One region of the Bradyrhizobium sp. ISRA464 genome, then DNA from elsewhere that is predicted to be linked to it. Evidence: predicted binding sites of a transcription regulator. Region 1 holds the regulator's gene; each other region holds the start of a gene.
What was found. Region 1 encodes LexA, which represses DNA repair genes until DNA is damaged. Its sites were predicted from a motif close to TGTTCNNNNTGTGTTCNG; they were not measured.
Positions count from the first base shown of each region.

Region 2: MTX19_RS19150 (single-stranded DNA-binding protein) is a predicted target of LexA. The motif match lies at 2,144-2,161, and genes of this name have one in related genera.
Region 3: MTX19_RS03615 (helicase-related protein) is a predicted target of LexA. The motif match lies at 2,861-2,878, and genes of this name have one in related genera.
Region 4: ruvC (crossover junction endodeoxyribonuclease RuvC) is a predicted target of LexA. The motif match lies at 3,285-3,302, and genes of this name have one in related genera.

Region 1 covers NZ_CP094526.1:3,951,575-3,956,603, reverse strand. Annotated here, with positions in the region: gene MTX19_RS18610 (HAD family phosphatase) at 274-900, shown strand; gene glp (gephyrin-like molybdotransferase Glp) at 929-2,140, shown strand; gene lexA (transcriptional repressor LexA) at 2,365-3,069, shown strand; gene MTX19_RS18595 (hypothetical protein) at 3,369-3,797, shown strand; gene MTX19_RS18590 (hypothetical protein) at 3,948-4,175, shown strand; gene MTX19_RS18585 (ComEC/Rec2 family competence protein) at 4,172-5,029, opposite strand, start outside.
Region 2 covers NZ_CP094526.1:4,064,219-4,069,247, reverse strand. Annotated here, with positions in the region: gene gyrA (DNA gyrase subunit A) at 1-602, opposite strand, end outside; gene MTX19_RS19155 (DUF2306 domain-containing protein) at 833-1,231, opposite strand; gene MTX19_RS19150 (single-stranded DNA-binding protein) at 1,487-1,975, opposite strand; gene MTX19_RS19145 (outer membrane beta-barrel protein) at 2,414-3,157, shown strand; gene MTX19_RS19140 (outer membrane beta-barrel protein) at 3,532-4,278, shown strand; gene MTX19_RS19135 (outer membrane protein) at 4,523-5,029, shown strand, end outside.
Region 3 covers NZ_CP094526.1:771,027-776,055, reverse strand. Annotated here, with positions in the region: gene MTX19_RS03615 (helicase-related protein) at 1-2,583, opposite strand, end outside; gene MTX19_RS03610 (DUF3108 domain-containing protein) at 3,263-4,048, opposite strand; gene rpmB (50S ribosomal protein L28) at 4,495-4,803, shown strand.
Region 4 covers NZ_CP094526.1:7,435,467-7,440,495, forward strand. Annotated here, with positions in the region: gene MTX19_RS34395 (metallophosphoesterase) at 1-251, opposite strand, end outside; gene ruvB (Holliday junction branch migration DNA helicase RuvB) at 493-1,542, opposite strand; gene ruvA (Holliday junction branch migration protein RuvA) at 1,763-2,380, opposite strand; gene ruvC (crossover junction endodeoxyribonuclease RuvC) at 2,727-3,254, opposite strand; gene MTX19_RS34415 (YebC/PmpR family DNA-binding transcriptional regulator) at 3,433-4,179, opposite strand; partial or broken gene MTX19_RS34420 (methyl-accepting chemotaxis protein) at 4,378-5,029, shown strand, end outside.

The sequences.
Region 1 (5,029 bases):
GCGATCCAGTATTCCAGAGGCAGCAGTGATTGACCCGAGAGGCCGCAGCGTACTGGATACCCCGCATGCGCGGGGTATGACGGCGGGGCGGAGCGATGGATTGCTTCCGCCTTCGCCGAGGCTTCGGCGGACAAGTCGTCGCTTCAGCGCAAAATTGCTTTGCAATTTTGTCGCGAGCTCCTCGCAATGACGTGAACTGAGGGAGCCATCATCGAGGACTCCCCAATCGAAGACATTGCCGCCTGCCCGCAATTTTCGTACACCGTTCATGCAATGACCACGCAACTCTCCCCCAATTCCGTCGACGTGCTGCTGTTCGATATCGGCCGCGTCGTGCTCGACATCAGCTTCGACAGGGTGATGGCGAACTGGGCGGGACACGCCGGCTGCGCGCCTGCCGATCTCGCACGGCGCTTCGTCGTCGACGACAGCTTCAAGCATCACGAGACCGGCAAGGTCGACGACGCGGCGTTCTTCGCGAACCTGCGCCGCTCGCTCGGCATCGACCTCACCGATGCGCAGTTCCTCGAGGGCTGGAACGCGATCTTCACCGGCGAGATGCCGGGTATCGCGCCGCTCCTGGCGACAGCCGCGAAGCGGATGCCGCTCTATGCCTTCTCGAACACCAACCCGGCCCACATCGCGCATTTCTCGGTCGCCTATGCCGATGTGCTCAGGCATTTTCGCAACGTGTTCCTGTCGTCGGCGATCGGCCTTCGAAAACCGGACGCCGAGGCCTATGATCATGTGGTAAGAGCGATCGGCGTGCCGGCGTCACGGATCCTGTTCTTCGACGACACAGCGGCCAATATCGAGGGTGCGCGGGCGCGCGGCCTACATGCCATCCATGTGACATCGACGGATGACGTGGCAAGGGCACTCACCGCACTTGGAATATGAAGACCTTGGGATTTGAGGAGCCCTGCCCGTGGCCCTGATGCCGGTTGCCGATGCCCTGTCAGCCATTCTCGCCGGCGCCGAACCGCTGCCGGAGGAGACGGTCGCGCTCGATGCCGCCTACCACCGCACGCTGGCGCGCGACGTCGCGGCGCGGCGCACGCAGCCGCCGCAGGCCATGTCGGCGATGGACGGCTATGCGGTGCGCGCGGCCGATGCGTCCGACCTGTCGGCCAGGCTGAAGGTGATTGGCGAAGTCGCCGCCGGCCGCCCGTTCGAGCGGACGGTCGGCGCGGGCGAAGCGGTGCGGATCTTCACCGGCGGCGTGATCCCTGACGGCGCGGACGCCGTCATTATCCAGGAAGACACCAAGGCTGACGGCGACCACATCACGATCACCGAGGCCGCCGCGAAGGGACGGCACATCCGCTCCGCTGGCGTCGACTTCCACGCGGGCGACGTGCTGCTTGCGGCCGGCAGCCGCCTCTCCGACCGCGCGCTCTCGCTCGCCGCGGCCATGAACTATCCGGAACTCGCCGTGCGCCGCCGTCCGAAGGTCGCGGTGCTGGCGACCGGCGACGAGCTGGTGATGCCGGGCTCCCGCCCCGGCCCCGGCCAGATTGTCTATTCCAACGGCTACGCGCTGCGGGCCCTGGCCCGCGCGGAGGGCGCGGAGACCGTCGACCTCGGCATCGCCGCCGATACGGTGGCGGCCACCACGGCCGGCATCCGCCAGGCGCGGGAGGCGGACGCCGACATCCTGATCACCACCGGCGGCGCCTCGGTCGGCGATCATGATCTCGTCAAGCAGTCGCTGGAGGCGGAGGGCGTCCGGATGGCGTTCTGGCGGATCGCGATGCGGCCGGGCAAGCCGATGATGCATGGCCGGCTGGGAACAATGCGGGTGATCGGCCTGCCCGGAAATCCGGTGTCGTCCTATGTCTGCGCCTTCCTGTTTCTGGTGCCGTTGATTCGCGCCCTGAGCGGCCGAAAAGTGATTCATCATGTCCGCGACAGCGCCCTGCTTGGCCGTGACCTCGCCGCCAACGATCAGCGCGAGGACTATCTCCGTGCGCGGCTCGAAGAGCGCGACGACGGCAAGCTGATCGCGACACCCGTCACCCAGCAGGACAGCTCGCTGTTGGGGAATCTTGCTGCGGCACGGGCACTTGTGATCCGTCCGCCGTTCGCGCCGGCGGCCGTCAAAGGCGAGGCGTGCGAGATCCTGACACTGCCTGAGTGAGGCTTTGCGACCGCACCGATCAGGCGCGAGCGGCTGCGTTCACCGGAAATTAAGTGGTTGCGGAACACATATCGAACATATAGTGTCCGTTCATGATTTGTTTCGAGTACTGGTGTCTACAAATGGGAGCGCACTGAGGAGTGTCGCAAGTCTCGCGCTCCCGAGGTCAGGCTCCCTGAAGGTCTCGGAATCGAACGACGCTATCAACCGGGGGAATACTCGAGATGCTCACGCGCAAACAGTACGAACTTCTGCGTTTCATCAATGAACGTCTGAAGGAGGCCGGCGTCCCGCCCTCTTTCGACGAGATGAAGGATGCGCTCGACCTGCGCTCGAAGTCCGGTATCCACCGCCTCATTACAGCACTGGAGGAGCGCGGCTTCATCCGCCGCCTGCCGAACCGCGCCCGCGCCATCGAGGTGATCAAGCTTCCCGAACTCTCGGCCGGCGGCGGCAACGGCCGCCGCGGCTTCACCCCCAGTGTTATCGAGGGCACGCTCGGCAAGCGCTCCAGCACGCCGCAGATCGCCGAGGATGACGGCAACCGGCCGGTCGCCGTCCCTGTCATGGGCCGGATCGCGGCCGGTACGCCGATCGAGGCGCTGCAGACCCGCAGCCACACCATCAGCGTGCCGCCGGACATGCTCGGCGCCGGCGAACATTATGCGCTGGAGGTGCGCGGCGACTCCATGGTCGACGCCGGCATCCTCGACGGCGACATGGCGCTGATCCAGCGCAACGACACCGCCAACACCGGCGACATCGTGGTGGCGCTGATCGACGAGGAGGAAGCGACGCTGAAGCGCTTCCGCCGCCGCGGCGCGTCGATCGCGCTCGAGCCTGCCAATACCGCCTATGAAGTGCGCATCCTGCCGCCAAACCGCGTACGGATCCAGGGCAAGCTGATCGGGCTCTATCGCAAATACTGACCGCGTCGCATGTCCAGCCGCGACCGCGTGCAGCGCGGCGTGCCTTCGTGCAGTTGAACACATGTTGTGAGGGAACGAGCGACGCGCAACGCCGTTGCCTATAGACTGCGCTGCGCGAGGGCCTCCGGCGCGTCCCGATACCACCGGAACGCTGTAGCGCGTTTGTGATCGGAGCCTTCCGCAGCCAGTCGTACAATCGCCCAGAAACGGGAAGAACCTCGTTTGCTGTCGTCCACTCTGGTAGAGGCCTGCGCCTCAGGAGAGGCACGGGTCGCTATCTCGAAATGAGGAGCCATCCGATGTGTGACTATAGTCTGCACGCCGTGGCATCGCGCCCCGCCGTTGTCGGAGAGACGCTGATCACCACGACATTCCGCGGCACGTCAACCCGCGGCTTTGCTTCGGAGAGCGATCCAAATGTCGCGGTCTGCATGCTTCCCGGCACCGAGCTCGCGTTCGTCGAGAACGTGCGCTACGACAGCCGCTGGATCTGGACCAAGACGATCGGCTTCCGCGTCGGCGTGTTCAACGAAGTCGAGCCCGACGTTCCCGATCGCCATCATGATGCGGTCGAATTCCCCGACGGCAGCCATGTGCTGGTGACCCAGCTCGTCGAAGGACAGCACGTCACCGTACTGCAGCTACCCGCTCTTCACCCGCCTGTCGTCGAGAAGCCGAAGGTGGTCGAGCGGCGGCCCTCTGCATTCGCGTCGCTGTTTTTGGGTTGAGCGCATCATGGCCGCAGGATGAGTTTGGACCTGCGGCATGTGACCTAACCGATTTCGAGCGACCCCGGACTTCGGGTTCCGGGGCGCGTCTGGGGATTTGCGTCGGACGGCGCCTTGGCGCATCATCGCTCACGGACAAGGACGTGCTCGGTGGTCGACAAGGTCACATGGCAAAAGGCTGGACGCGTCACGGAGCCGGGCCGCTACATGTTCCGGTTCGGCTGGCTGACCGTGACGGCTGACGACCTGAAGGTCTGGCAGCAATTCCCCGAAGCGACGTTTACCCTAGTCAAGAAGCCCGACGCCGATCCTGACTCGGACGAGTATCACCTCGGCGCCTTTGACCTGCCGACCCATCCCCTCCCCGATCAGCACTAATCGTCGCCCTGCAGATCGGCCTCCGCCGGGGTCGCATCCACCGCCGGGCGCGGCGCGCGGCCGGGCAGGCGCAGCGCGGTCTCGCTCTCGGTGTCGCCGGGAACCGCCGGCGTCCATGGCCGGTCGATCCCGCCGGGCCTGACCGCATCGACGGCAAAGCCATCGCGGGTGCGGCGCAGCACCAGCGCGCCGTGGCGCCGCCGCAGCCGTTCGGCATCGATCACCGAGGCCGCGCAGCCCTGCGGCGCCGGCCGTGCCGTCACGATCAGCGCCGCACGCTCGCAATCGTCGGCCAGCGCCGCGGGCCGCATCGCCAGCGAAACGAGCATGCCGCCCGCGCCCTGGGTCACGCAGCCGTTCTCGTCGCAGGAGACGCCGTCCGCGAGCGAGGCGTCGGCCGCCGTCCGCGCGTCGGCGTCCGCCGCCAGCCACTCCTTGATCAGGAAGGCGTCCTTGCCGCTCCGCATCAGATGCAGCCGCCCGTCGCCGCCGCGGACCGCCACATTGCGGCCGTCGGCCGCGACCAGCACGTCCGACTGCGGCACCCGCACCGCCCAGATCAGCGCCACCGCAAGCAGCGCCGCGCCCGACCAGCGCAACGGCGTGCGCAACAACCCGAGCAGGACGAGGCCGGCGCTCGCCACGATCAGCGGCCCGGTGCCGAACGCCGCCATGCGCCCGACCGCGCCCGGCGGGGCGGCGACCCATTGCGTCACCACGATCATCCAGTCGATGCCAACGCCCATGATCGCCCAGAACACGCCGTCGAACCCGAACGGCATCGCGGCGAGCCCCAGCAGGCCCGCCGGCATCACCACCGCCGACACCACCGGCATCGCCGCGAGATTGGCGAG
Region 2 (5,029 bases), 110 kb from region 1:
ACGACCTCGCCAAGGTTGTGCGGCGGGATGTTGGTGGCCATGCCCACCGCAATGCCACCCGCGCCGTTGACCAGCAGGTTCGGGAACCGCGTCGGCAGAACCGACGGTTCCTGCTCCGAATTATCGTAGTTCGGCTGGAAGTCGACGGTGTCCTCGTCGATATCCGCGAGCACGGCCTGCGCCGCTCGCGTCAACCGCGCTTCGGTATATCGATAGGCCGCCGGCGGATCGCCGTCGACCGAGCCAAAATTGCCCTGGCCGTCGACGAGGGGCACGCGCATGGAAAAGTCCTGCGCCATGCGCACCATCGCGTCGTAGATCGATTGGTCGCCATGTGGATGATATTTACCGATGACGTCGCCGACCACGCGCGCGGATTTGACGTACTTCTTGTCCGGCGTATGCCCCTGCTCGTGCATCGAGTACAGGATGCGCCGATGCACCGGCTTCAGTCCGTCGCGCGCATCGGGCAGCGCACGCGACACGATCACGCTCATCGCGTAATCGAGGTAGGACTTTTTCATCTCGTCGAGAATGGAAACGGGACGAATGTCTGAGGGCCCCGGCGGCTCGCCGGGCTTGTCATCTTCGGGTTCGGACAAAGGGGAAATCCGGTCAGTTCTACTGGAGAATCATATAGCGCATCGAAGACCTGAAAACCACCCTCGCCCGGCTTCGGAAAGCCGTTTTTCCCTTCGTTTTTTCATGGACTTACGGGGTGATCTCTGGATTCGAGGACACCCTGGTCCGAGACGCGTGCGGCGAGTGGCGAACAGCGAATGGAACCCAGTCCCCTACTCGCTATTCGCCATTCGCTATTCGCTTCTTTTGCTCACGGCCCAAGCACCACCGCGTGCATGATGCGTCCGGGCATCAAGGTAAACAGCCCGGCAATGACCAGCGCGCCGAAGAAGATGCCGATCATCGTGAACTTGTGACGGCGAACATCGCGCGTCCGCGCCGCTGCCACTCCCAACGCCAGCATCATCAGCGTGAAGATCGACAGCAGATGGATCGGGCTCCACGGCCCCATCAGACGGATCTGATGGATCCAGAACGAGCTCAGCGCCACGACCAGCATCAGGATCACCCAGATCCAGCCCAGGGTCCGGTGCGGCAACGTGCCCTTGGGCGCGGCGAGCTGAATGGAGCCAAGCACAAAGGCGGCCAGCGCTGCAAAGGCATGGAACGGGATCGCTGGAGCAGCGTCGAGCAGAGGCGCAAGGCTCATGGTGGCAGGCCTTCAATACCGGCCGCAACAACGTCGCTACCGCCGCGCCAATGTAAATATCATTAACATTGGCCTTTGTCAAAGCGCAGAATTCACCGCTCCGCTTCGTGAAATAGGTTCAATATATCAATAGATTATCCTAATATATTGCTATCTGACGTGAGGATACGAACGCGACACATCAAGCCACAGTTCCGCGAAGCGATCTTCACGGAACTGCGCCTGACAGGGTTGTTCGAAAGGTGACAATCCCGTTCAGAACGGGATGTCGTCGTCCATGTCGCTGTTGCGGCTGCCGGCGGCGACCGCGCGCCGCGGCGCCGAACTTGTCGGACCGGCCGATCCAAAATCGTTGCCGCCGTCGTCGGAGAAGCTGCCACCTCCGCCGCCGCCGCGCCCGTCGAGCATGGTCAGGTTGGAGTTGAAGCCCTGCAGCACGACCTCGGTCGAGTACTTCTCGACGCCGCTCTGGTCGGTCCATTTGCGGGTCTGCAACTGGCCCTCGATGTACACCTTGGCGCCTTTCTTGAGGTACTGCTCGGCGACCTTGCAGAGGCCCTCGTTGAAGATCACGACGCGGTGCCACTCGGTCTTTTCCTTGCGCTCGCCGGTGCCCTTGTCGCGCCAGGTTTCCGAAGTGGCGATGGAAAGGTTTGCGATCGGACGGCCGTCCTGCGTCCGCCGGATTTCCGGATCCTTGCCGAGGTTTCCGACCAGGATCACCTTGTTCACGCTTCCCGCCATCGCTTCATCTCCACTCAAAACCGGGCGGCCGGACATCGGCCGCCACTCTCAACCTTCGCCACTTACTGCAGGCGTCGAACGCCCCTATACGCCGACGCCGCCCCGCCGCCTCCGCCATTCGCACGGCCACTCAGCGGTTATCCCCACATATAGCATCGCCCGGCGAAATGTTCCAGCTTTGTTCCACGCAACCAGCCGTAGCAAGAATCTTGGTTACGGATCGCAGGCCGGCTCCGCCGCAAAAGCCGCTCCAACTGCCAGAGCCTCAGAAAAAATATAAACAAATCATAGTCTTGCCGAGACCGAACTTCTTCCGCGAGTGTGGCATTTGGGAGACGGCCTTTTCGGTTGAATCGGAGTATAGGTTTGATTGGATGGCGCGGGCGCTCGCGTCGCCGCTTCGGGACCAAGGGAAGCGGAAGGGGTGGGAGATCGATCATGAAGAAATATTTGCTGGCTACGGTCGCACTGATTGCATTTGCTGCGCCGGCCGCTGCGGCCGACCTGGCCGCGCGTCCTTACACCAAGGCGCCGCCGCCGATGGTTGCCGCGGTGTACGATTGGAGCGGTTTCTATATTGGTGCCAACGGCGGCTGGGGTTCGAGCCGCAACAGTTGGGACTCGGTCCCGCCGTTCCTGGTCGGCGCGGAAGGCAGTCATGATGCGACCGGCGGCGTGGCCGGTGGCCAGATCGGCTATCGCTGGCAGGCCGGCACCTGGGTGTTCGGCCTTGAGGCACAGGGCGACTGGGCCGACCTGAAGGGCAGCAACACCAGCCTGCTGTTCCCCGGCTTCGTCAACACCTCGAAGATCGATGCGTTCGGCCTGTTCACCGGTCAGATCGGTTACGCCGCCAACAACGTCCTGCTCTACCTGAAGGGCGGCGCCGCCGTGACCTCGAACAAATACCGCATCAACGATCTCACCGGCGCGCTGTTTGCGAGCAGCGGTGACGACACCCGCTGGGGCGGCACGGTTGGCGTGGGCCTCGAATTTGGCTTCGCGCCGAACTGGACGGCCGGCGTCGAGTACGATCACCTGTTCATGCAAGATCGCACCCTCGACTTCACCTCGCCGGCGACCGGCGTCATCGTCGGCAGCGATCGCATCCGTCAGGACGTCGATCTCGTCACCGTCCGCGTGAACTACAAGTGGGGTGGCCCCGTCGTCGCGAAGTACTGATCGCGCGATCGGATTTCTTGGGGACGAAAAGGCCGGCCTTGTGCCGGCCTTTTTGTTGGCCTGATGGTTGGGTCGGGCGCACCGCGCTCCCTCCAATTGGGGCGGTCCCCGTTGCCGCAAAACACTGATCGCGCGATCTGACGAGGCCGCGAAGGGCCGGCCCGATGCCGGTCTTTTTGTCCCGGGCCGCTTTCAGTTTCGGATCGGCCTGCGCGGCGCGCGCGTCTGCAGAACTCCTTCACACGTTAAGGAGTTGTGAAGACGGAACCAGCGCAACTTGTTGGCGACTGTGGCCGCTCAGCGACAGTCCTTCCGCGAAACACATGGTAATGTTTGTTCCCAAGTGCAGAGCTTTTCTCAGGAAGGGGGATCCCATGAAGAAGTTCCTGGTCGCAACGGTCAGCATCGCCGCTCTCGGCATTACCTCCGCGTCGGCAGCCGACCTGGCCGCGCGTCCTTACACCAAGGCGCCGCCGCCGATGGTTGCCGCGGTGTACGACTGGAGCGGTTTCTATATTGGTGCCAACGGCGGTTGGGGTTCGAGCCGCAACAGTTGGGACTCGGTCCCGCCGTTCCTGGTCGGCGCGGAAGGCAGTCATGATGCGACCGGCGGCGTGGCCGGTGGCCAGATCGGCTATCGCTGGCAGGCCGGCACCTGGGTGTTCGGCCTTGAGGCACAGGGCGACTGGGCCGACCTGAAGGGCAGCAACACCAGCCTGCTGTTCCCCGGCTTCGTCAACACCTCGAAGATCGATGCGTTCGGCCTGTTCACCGGTCAGATCGGTTACGCCGCCAACAACGTCCTGCTCTACCTGAAGGGCGGCGCCGCCGTGACCTCGAACAAATACCGCATCAACGATCTCACCGGCGCGCTGTTTGCGAGCAGCGGTGACGACACCCGCTGGGGCGGCACGGTTGGCGTGGGCCTCGAATTTGGCTTCGCGCCGAACTGGACGGCCGGCGTCGAGTACGATCACCTGTTCATGCAAGATCGCACCCTCAACTTCACCTCGCCGGCGACCGGCGTCATCGTCGGCAGCGATCGCATCCGTCAGGACGTCGATCTCGTCACCGTCCGTTTGAACTACAAGTTCGGTGGCCCGGTCGTCGCGCGCTACTGATCGTAGGAGTTGATGCTATTCAGCGAAAAGGCCGGCCTCGCGCCGGCCTTTTTGTTGCCCGGAGAGCACACGCCTGTGCCCAGCCGGCGTTCTGGGCTGCACGTTTCCCGTGCATTGTTGTTTTCCGGAGACACACGTCCCAGCTTATCCGTGTAGAAGCGCGCCAACGTCACGCAACACTGCCGTGACGCTCCCTTCGAGGGCTTGAAGGGACAACAAGAAGAATGGGACTGGGATTTTGAAAATGAAGACCGTTTTGCTGGCGTCGGCCGGCTTGCTTGTTTTGAGTGCGTTTGCTCCGGCCTCGGCCGCGGACATGGCGGCGCGTGCGCCCTACGTCAAGGCTCCGCCGCCCGCCGCGATCTACAACTGGACCGGCTTCTACATCGGCGGCTTCGGCGGCTATGCGAGCGAGAACACCGACGCTTCCCCGAAGATGAGCGGCGGCTTCGCCGGCGGCACCATCGGCTACAACTGGCAGGCCGGCAACATCGTCTACGGCCTCGAAGCTGACGGCGGCTGGGCTGACGTCGACGCCTCGGTCACGGCGCTCGGGATCACCACCAAGAGCCGCATCGACTCGCTCGGCACCGTGCGCGGCCGCATCGGCTTCGCGGTCGACAAGGTGCTGTTCTACGGCACCGGCGGCTACGCCTGGGTCGACAACAAGATCAGCGCCACCGCGCTCGGCGTGACGGTCTCGGAGAGCCACTTCCATTCCGGCTGGACCGTCGGTGCGGGCATCGAGGCG
Region 3 (5,029 bases), 3.2 Mb from region 1:
AACCTCCGCGCTCGCCTCAGCGGGCGTATCGGCAATAGCGTCCGTGGTGGCCTCGGCCGGCGTCTCGGCGGCGGCCGCCTCGGTGCTCTCGGCCGGCGCCGGTTCAGCCGGCTTTGGCGGCAGCGGCGGACGGCGATCCATGCGGTAGCCGAGCGCGCGCAGGATCGAGGCAAAATCCTCGCCTGCGGATCCGGTCAGCGAGGTCATCGCCTGGGTCACGACAAAGCCGCGGCCGTCGAACGCCCCGGCGGGCTTTTCGCCCGGCGAGGTCTCGCGCCAGGCCAGCGCCGGGCGGATCAGATCGGCCAGCCGCTCCAGGATGTCGACGCGCACCGCGCGCTCGCCGCACTGGCGATAGCCGAGCACGCGATAGGCATCGCGCGGCAGGGCCTTGTCGACCGGGAACGAGGTGCGGCCGCTCGACGCCAGATGCTGCACGTTCGACAGCGCGCCCATGTCGACATTGTTCTGCTTCTCGGCCCACAGCAGCGAGGCCAGCGAACGCGCCGCGGGCTTCAACAGCTGCGGGAAATAGATGTGGTAGGCGCCGAACCGCACGCCGTATTTGCGCAAGGTGGCGCGCGACGGCTGGTCGAGATCCTTCATCTCGGAGGCGATCTTCGACCGCTCGAGCACGCCGAGCGCCTCCACAAGCTGGAAAGCGATGCCGCGGGCAATGCCCTGCAGATCCTCGGCCTTGGAGAGCTCGAACAGCGGCCCGAGCAGCTTCTCGATATGGGTCTTGAGCCAGAGGTCGAGCCGGTTCTGCACGGCTTCACGCGAGGCGCCGGTCAGCCGCTCGTCGGAAATGATGCGCAGCCGCGGATGCAGCGCGTCCTCGGCCGCGACCAGCTTGGCGACCGCATCGCCAGTCCAGCGGATGGTGCCGTCGGAGGTCAGCACGAACTGCTCGTCGGGCGCGGCGCCCAATTTCTCGGCACGCGCGTCGATCTCGCGCGCCAGCACCTGCTGGGCGGCGGCCTGCAGGGCCTTGGCGTCAGAGCCGGCTTCGGCGGCATCGGGCGCAAAGGTGAATCCATCGAGCCGGCCGATCACATGACCTTCCACGATCACATCGCCGGTTTTGCCAATTTCCGTATTCAAAACTGAGTTCTCCCGCAGGCGGCGCATCAATACACTGGTCCGCCTGTCAACGAAACGCTCCGTGAGCCGTTCATGCAGCGCATCGGATAATTTATTTTCGAGCTCGCGCGTGATCCCCTGCCAATGCTCCGGGTCGGACAGCCAATCCGGCCGGTTGGCGACGAAGGTCCAGGTGCGAATCTGCGCGATTCGGCCCGATAGCGTGTCGATATCGCCGTCGGTGCGGTCGGCCTGGTCGACCTGGGCGGCGAACCATGCGTCGGGGATACGCCCCTTTTGCATCAGGAAGCCGTACAGCGTGGTCACGAGTTCGGCGTGGGCGGCCGGTGACAGTTTCCGGTAGTCCGGGATCTGACAGGCCTCCCACAGCCGTTCCACCGCGGCCGCCCCATGCGCCATGTCGCGCACTTCGGCATCGCGTGCGGCATGATCGAGCACGCGCTGGTCCTCGGCGACCGGCGCCCGCGTCAGCGTCTCGTGGCCGGGCGGCAGCGCCAGCGATACCTGCAGCGTGCCGAGCGAGGCGAAATCGAGCTTCGCATTGCGCCATTGCAGCATCTTGACGCTGTCGAAGGTGTGGTTCTGCAGCGCGTTCACCAGTTCCGGCTCGAACGGCGCGCAGCGCCCGGTGGTGCCGAAGGTGCCGTTGCGCGTGGCGCGCCCGGCGCGGCCGGCGATCTGCGCGAATTCGGCCGGCGTCAGCCGGCGGAACTGGTAGCCGTCATATTTGCGGTCGGAGGCGAAGGCGACGTGATCGACGTCGAGATTGAGCCCCATGCCGATCGCATCGGTGGCGACGAGATAATCGACGTCGCCGTTCTGGAACATCGCGACCTGCGCATTGCGTGTGCGTGGGCTGAGCGAGCCGAGCACGACCGCCGCACCGCCATGCTGGCGGCGGATCAGCTCGGCGATCGCATAGACCTCGTCGGCCGAGAACGCGACGATCGCCGTGCGCCGCGGCTGGCGCGTGATCTTGCGGTCGCCGGCGAATTCGAGCTGCGACAATCTCGGCCGCGTCACGATGGAGGCGCCCGGCAACAGCCGCTCGATGATCGGCCGCATCGTCGCGGCCCCCAGCAGCAGCGTCTCGTCGCGGCCGCGACGGTTGAGGATGCGATCGGTGAAGACGTGCCCGCGCTCGAGATCGGCGGCGATCTGGATCTCGTCGACGGCCAGGAACGAGACGTCGAGATCGCGCGGCATCGCCTCCACGGTTGAGACCCAGAAGCGCGGCGATTTCGGCTTGATCTTCTCCTCGCCGGTGATGAGCGCGACGCTCTCCTCGCCCGCGCGATCGGCGATCTTGTTGTAGACCTCGCGCGCCAGCAGCCGCAGCGGCAGGCCGATCACGCCCGACGAGTGCGCCAGCATCCGCTCGATCGCGAGATGCGTCTTGCCGGTGTTGGTCGGCCCGAGAACAGCGGTGACGCCAGCGCCGGGCACGCGGTCATTTCCGAACGAGGATGAGAAAGCCATATCTTGCAGGTGTTTCTTGAACTGGTGGCGTTATAGCCGTTCCGTCATCCTGAGGAGCGCGTAGCGCGTCTCGGAGGATGCACGGCCGAGATCTATCCGCACGTTTTGATCGGACTTTCCTCTCGCGGACGAAGCGGGGCTGTCGCCCTTCGAGACGGCCGCTGCGCGGCCTCCTCCAGCGACAACGGCGGAGCCGTTGCGCGGGGGTGACGGTCTGGCAGCGTGTTTCGCAAAATCTGTCTCACAATGCGACGCTTTCCGCGCCAAACTTAAGCTTCGGAACGGGTTGAGAACGAATCGCGCCCGAATCGCTGACTCCCCTCCAGGCCTGAAACGTTCACCGCAACATCTCGGGTGACCTTCGGGCCGCGGCACTAGATCAAGTTTATCTGGGCTCCACAAGCGGCTGGTAAAGGTGCTGAGTCCCTTAAATTCCTGATATCGCCGAGTCGGATCAGAATCGAGCAAGAGTCAACTGGATTCCGGTGACGTTTGTTGCATGCCTGGCGCGAGGAACCCCCTCCCGTTGGGTGAGAGGGAAAGCATTCCCGCCGCTTCTCGTCACTCGTCATGCCCGGGCTTGACCGGCTTGACCCGGGCATCCATCAACCCAAAGACCTCTCTCGAAACGACGGATTGCTGGGTCAAGCCCGGCAATGACGAGGTGTTTTGCCCGCCGCTACTGCGTCTTCGCCACGCGCGGCGGCGCGGCCGTGGTGACGAACGAGGTGGCTTCCAGCATCGCGGGGCCGAGCGGGGTCGGGATCGTCATACGGAACGGCACCAGGATGCGCGTGCCTGCGATCGGCACCAGCGTGATCTCGATGTTGCGCTGGGCGGCGAGGTATTTGATCACGGGGCGATCCGGGATGTAGCCCGAGATCGGCACGAAATAGATCGCGCAGACCAGCGCCGGGCCGTGATAGCCGCGATCGGCCTTCACCGTCACCACCCGCTTGTAATCCAGCTTGAGATCGTAGCGCATGCGCCCGTCGAACACGCCGGCGGCGGTGCGGCAGCTATCCGGGCTCAACAGCTCGGTATTCCCAGGCACGCGCAGCATCGAGCCGGTCATCGGATCGAACACGCCCTTCTTGTGCGCGTCGGTGACCGGAATGCGGTCGGCATCAACAGGCGGCACCGGCTCGATCATGGAATCCTTGACGTTGCCATTGGCGAGCACCATCCGGATCGTCTCTGACTTCTTCGAGGTGGTGGTGGTCGCGGTGTAGGAATTGGCCACCAGCGCGCCGTTGACGACGCGGCCCTGCGAGGCGCCGGTGCCGGTGCCGCCGGCGAACGCCTTCAACAGCCCCGCGGTGCCGCCCTGGGCCGAGGCGGAGAAGGTGTCGTCGCCGATTTCGATGGTCCAGGAGCCCTTGCCGACCGGGATACCGGCGAGCGTGGCCTCATACTGCGCATCGAGCCGCCCCTGGGCCTTCGCAGCCTCCGGGCCGAGCAGCATCAATGCGCCGGCCAACAGGCCGAGCAGCCACCCGGAGGGCGGCAAAATGGCAATTGGGGTAGTCACTTACCTGACGGTCCTGCTATCGGCGCTCGATCGTGTCATTTAGGCAGTCGAATTGGCCAGACAACGCGTGTTCCGCAAAAGCGGGCGCCGGTCTTGCGCCCAGAACACGCGTCATCAAACCCGCGCGCGTCTTTATGGAACCAGAATTGCAGCCGAATACGCCCTTTATATGGTTGCCATCTCAGGCGTTAAGTGGCTGGAACGGCTTATGAACCGGCAATTTCCGGGGCGCCCATGCGGCGATATAATCTTGACGCTGCGGCCATCTCCCCCTATACACCCGCGGTTCCTGGAAAATGGACGCGAATTCAAAACCCCCGCGCGGGCCGTGTGATTGCACGCCCGGATAGAGAGGCGGGGATGGAAAAGGATTTTGTGAAATGTCCCGGCGCTGCGAACTGACGGCCAAGGGCCCCCAGGTGGGCCACAAGGTGAGCCACTCGAACATCAAGACCAAGCGGCGCTTCCTGCCGAACCTGGCCAACATCACCTTCATCTCCGAAGCGCTCGGCCGCAACGTGCGCCTGCGCGTCTCGACCAGCGCGATCAAGAGCGTCGACCACAATGGCGGCCTCGACGCCTATCTGCTGAAGGCCAAGGCCGAGGCGCTCTCGCCCCGCGCCCTCGAACTCAAGCGCGCGATCGAGAAGAAGGTCGGCAAGCCGGCGCCGGTGAAGAAGGCTAGCTGAGCTAGCTGCGACACATCGCTGCAGCGGAAAGCAGCGGAGAGAGTTTTGAACGGCCGGGTCGGATGACCCGGCCGTTTTTCTTTGCTGATCAGCAAATTACCTAGTTGGGATGCTACTATAGGCAGTGACCCCGATTCTTCACACGCTAGCGCCCGACATGCTAAGTAAGCCCCCGGCGAGGGCCGTCTTCCCGGATTGTGTTCGAGCGTGAGATGGTTTGCTCATT
Region 4 (5,029 bases), 3.5 Mb from region 1:
TCGGCATTCAACGCGTTGGTGCGGTCGACGATGTCAGCGATGCGATCGAGCGACATCCAGGGATCGCAGGCGTGAATGTCGGCGAGCGCTGCGATCTTCAGCGGAAAATCCGTCGGCCATCGCCGCGGCGACAAATCGTAGCGCGTGAGCGTGAGCCGAACGACCGGCTCGCTGACGCCATAGGCCGCGGTCGAGGCGCTGGCGGCGGTCAATCCGCCAACGGAGCGGAGGAAGTGACGACGTGAAATCATGGGTGTGCGATCAATGATACCTGGTCGACCATAGGCCCGTTGATTGAAGCGAAATTGGGCCGCGTTTGTGCAGAGAACCTGCAGACACGCCGCAAGGTTACCCTTTAGGGTTACCGGCAGCGCCGTGCGCTGCATCAACACGTCTTTTCACGTCTTCGAGAGCGCAACCGCGGCCACCGTGGCAGCACGACCAGATCATACTGGCGGCGAACTACAGCTACAGGTGATCCGGGCGTATGGATCAGTCTTCGTCACCATTGCCGCCGAACAGGCCGAACTGCGCGGGATCGCGGTTGGGTTCGGCAAGGCCGAGATGACGGAAGGCGTGCGAGGTCAACAGACGGCCGCGCGGCGTGCGCTGCAGATACCCGCACTGGATCAGATAGGGCTCGATGATGTCCTCGATCGCGTCGCGCGGCTCCGACAATGCCGCCGCCATGGTCTCGACGCCGACCGGGCCGCCGCCATAGTTCAAAGCGATCGTTGTGAGATAACGGCGGTCCATCGCATCGAGGCCGGCGCTGTCGACCTCGAGCGCACTCAGCGCGCGATCGGCGATGCCGCGGTCGACGGAGTCGGCATCCGCTGCCGAGGCAAAATCCCTGACCCGGCGCAGCAGGCGGCCGGCGATGCGCGGCGTGCCGCGGGCGCGGCGCGCGATCTCGTTGGCGCCGTCGGGGCTCATGCCGATGTTGAGCACGCGGGCGCCGCGGGTGACGATCTTCTCCAGCTCCTCCTCGGTGTAGAAGTTCAGCCGGATCGGAATGCCGAAACGGTCGCGCAACGGATTGGTGAGCAGGCCTGCGCGCGTCGTCGCGCCGACCAGCGTGAACTTTGAAAGCTCGATCTTCACCGAGCGCGCCGCGGGTCCCTCGCCGATGATGAGGTCGAGCTGGAAATCTTCCATCGCCGGATAGAGCACTTCTTCCACCGCTGGGCTCAGGCGATGGATCTCGTCGATGAACAGCACGTCGCGCTCTTCGAGATTGGTGAGCAGCGCGGCGAGATCGCCGGCCTTGGCGATGACGGGGCCCGACGTGGCCCGAAAGCCGACGCCGAGCTCGCGGGCGACGATCTGCGCCAGCGTGGTCTTGCCGAGGCCCGGAGGCCCGACGAACAGCACGTGATCCAGCGCCTCGCCGCGCTTCTTCGCCGCCTCGATGAAGATCGAGAGATTCTTGCGCGCCTGCGCCTGGCCGACGAACTCCGTCAGCGACTGCGGGCGCAGCGCGGTGTCGCCGACGTCATCGGAGCGGCGTTCGGGCGTGACGATGCGGGAGGGCGTGTTCATTGGCACAACGTGGCACTGCGCACATGCGGCATAGGCGGTGGCTGGGCTCCCCTCCCCCTTGTGGGGTCGAGACGAGCCAAGCTCGCTCTTAGGGGTTGGGGAAGGGGGGCCACACGAAGACCGCCTCCGTGGCTACCCCTCTCCCCCACCCTCCCCCACAAGGGGGGAGGGAGCGCAGCGGAGCACGCGGACCAAGTGGCGCACAATCTCGGAAACGTGTTCACTTCGACAATTCCTTCAGGCCCAGCCGGATCAGTTGCGCGGTTTCGGCCTTCTCACCGGCGCTGCGCGAGGCGGCGGCGATCGCGGCGGCGGCCTGCGGCTGGCCGTAGCCGAGATTGACCAGCGCGGAGATCGCGTCCGTGACGGGCCGCGGCGCGCGGTTGTTGTCGATCGCGCCCGAAAGCTGCACCACGGCCGGATCGACATCGGCAAAGCCGGGCGCCTTGTCCTTCAATTCGCTGACGATGCGCTCGGCGACCTTCGGCCCGACCCCCGGCGTGCGGGCGACCGCCGCCTTGTCGCGCAGCGCGATGGCATTTGCGAGGTCGGTCGGCGGCAGCGTGCCGAGCACCGCGAGCGCGACCTTGGCGCCGACGCCCTGCACGGTCTGCAGCAGGCGAAACCACTCGCGCTCATGATCGCTGCGGAAGCCGAACAGCTTGATCTGGTCCTCGCGGACATAGGTCTCGATCGACAGCACCGCAGCCGCGCCCGGCGACGGCAGCGCCTGCAGCGTGCGGCTGGCGCAGTGCACCTGGTAACCAACGCCGCCGACATCGAGAATCACATAGTCCTCGCCATAGGAATCGATCAGGCCCTTGAGCTTGCCGATCATCGTGCCACCTCGGACTTGGCGCTCGCGTCGCGTTCGTTCGCTTTGGCGTTGGCTTTGGTGAGGCAAGCACCGGCGGAAGGGTTCCCTCCCCCCTTGCGGGGTCCGAGGCGCGCGAAGCTCGCTCTCGAGGTTAGGGAGAGGGGTACCACTTGCTCCGCCTTATGAGGCAGAGCACGGACGGCGCTCACATCGTGATCGATTCCCGTGCGAATTTCGTTGATAGGTCGCCGTCGCATCTCATGCGTCGGAGCCTGCGGCTTACCCCTCTCCCCAACTCTCCCCCGCAAGGGGGGAGGGAGCCCGACAAGCGTGCTCTCCTCACGTCGCGCGAAGTCGAAGTCCCCCCTCATAGGCTTGCCACCTTCAGCCGCAGCGCGGCGCTCTGGCGGTGATGCGCGTGCGTGATCGCGATCGCCAGCGCATCGGCCGCGTCGGCGGATGGCGGCTCGGCTTTCGGTAGCAGGATCTTCAACATCACCTGGATCTGGTTCTTCTCGGCATGTCCGGCGCCGACCACCGTCTTCTTGACCTGGTTCGGCGCGTATTCCGCGACAGAGATGCCGAACATTGCAGGCGCCAGCATGGCAACGCCGCGCGCTTGCCCGAGCTTGAGCGTGGCGACGCCGTCCTTGTTGACGAAGGTCTGTTCCACCGCCGCCTCAGCCGGCCTGTAGTCGCCGAGCACGGCGGCAAGCCCCTCATGGATCGCGAGCAGGCGGCTCGCGAGCGGCAGGCTATCGGGCGTTTCGACCGAGCCGCAGGCGATGTAGACCAGCCGGTTGCCCTCGGTCTCGATCACGCCCCAGCCGGTGCGGCGGAGGCCCGGATCGATACCGATGATGCGGACGGGGGAGCGAATCGGCTGCGATGTCATGGGGGAGTGATACCGCCTGTGCACCGAGAACGAAACACAAACGGAGCGTCATCCCCTGCCCCGCTTGTCATGCCCTGCTCGTCATCCCCGCGAAAAGCGGGGATCCAGTATGCGCGGCAGGGCTCTGGAATACTGGGTCGCCCAGTCAAGCCGGGCGATGACAGCAATGCAAGCGGCGTCAGCCGCCCATCTTCGCCATGAGCGCGTCGGACACTTCGAAATTGGCGAACACGTTCTGCACGTCGTCGTGCTCGTTGAGCATGTCCATCAGCTTCAACAGCTTTTCGCCGGTCTCATCGTCGACCGAGACGGTGTTCTGCGGCTTCCAGGTCAGCGCGGCCTTGCGCGGTTCGCCGAACTTCGCCTCCAGCGCCTTGGCGACCTCGCGGAATGTATCCTGCGAGGCGTAGACCTCGTGGCCGCCCTCGCTGGAGACCACGTCGTCGGCGCCGGCCTCGATGGCCGCATCCAGCATGGCGTCGTCGGAGGCGACGCTCTTGTCGTATTCGATGATGCCGGTGCGGTCGAACATGAAGGCGACCGAGCCGGTTTCGCCGAGATTGCCGCCGGACTTGGTGAAGAAGGAGCGGATGTCGGAGGCGGCGCGGTTGCGGTTGTCGGTCAGTGCCTCGACGATCACGGCGACGCCGCCGGGACCATAACCCTCGTAGCGGATCTCTTCGTAGTTTTCGCCGTCGCTGCCGGACGCCTTCTTGATGGCGCGCTCGATATTGTCCTTGGGCATGTTCTCGGCGCGCGCCGCGACCACGGCGGCGCGCAGACGCGGATTCATCGCCGGATCCGGGGTGCCCAGCTTGGCCGCCACGGTGATTTCGCGGGCCAGCTTGCCGAAAAGCTTCGACCGCTGGGCATCCTGCCGGCCCTTGCGGTGCATGATGTTCTTGAATTGGGAATGGCCGGCCATGCGAGGTCTCTTGGAAGCGTCAGGTCAAAGGGGGTGGAAAGCGCGGCCTTATAGGCCTCCCTCCGGCCAAAATCAAAGATCGGCGGGGCGTTCCGTCACAGATACTACCGCAGGCCGGAATATGAGGCACCTGTTAACCATGACTTCATGACCGGATGAGAGGATCGGCCGTCCCACCCTTATTCCCAAGAGTCCCCCATGGCGTTCGGTTTGTTTCGAAGGCGAGGGCCGGAGCCGGTTGCACCTGCCGTCAAATCAGAGGTTCCGGCCGCGAGTGTCGCGCCCGAAGCCCTCACCTCGACCGAGAGCGATTCGGCCAGGGAAATCCTGGAACTATTGGAACTCGAGCTCGGCGGCATGATCCGTCAGCTCGAGCGCGCCGCAGGCTCGGTAGCCGCGGGTGCAGAAGCCACGGCCGCGACGCTTGCGACCATCCGGGCGCGCACCGACGCGCTGACCGGCCGCACCAGCGCCGCGCAGAGCACCGCGACGACATTCTCGGAAGCCGCCGACAGGTTCACCCATTCCGCCGACGGCATCGGCCAGCAGGTGCGCAACGCCAGCAAACTCGCCGACGACGCCGCAGCCGCGGCGCGCGAAGCCACCGCCAATGTCGACCGCCTGCGCGAATCCTCGGCCGCGATCGGCAACGTTGTCAATCTGATCGCGCAGATCGCGCGCCAGACCACGCTGCTTGCGCTCAACTCGACGATCGAGGCGGCGCGCGCCGGCGCCGCAGGCAAGGGCTTTGCGGTGGTCGCAACCGAGGTCAAGGCGCTCGCGGTGCAGACCCAGAGCGCGACCGAGGAGATCACCAAGAAGATCGAGGCGCTGCAGAAGGACGCCACTG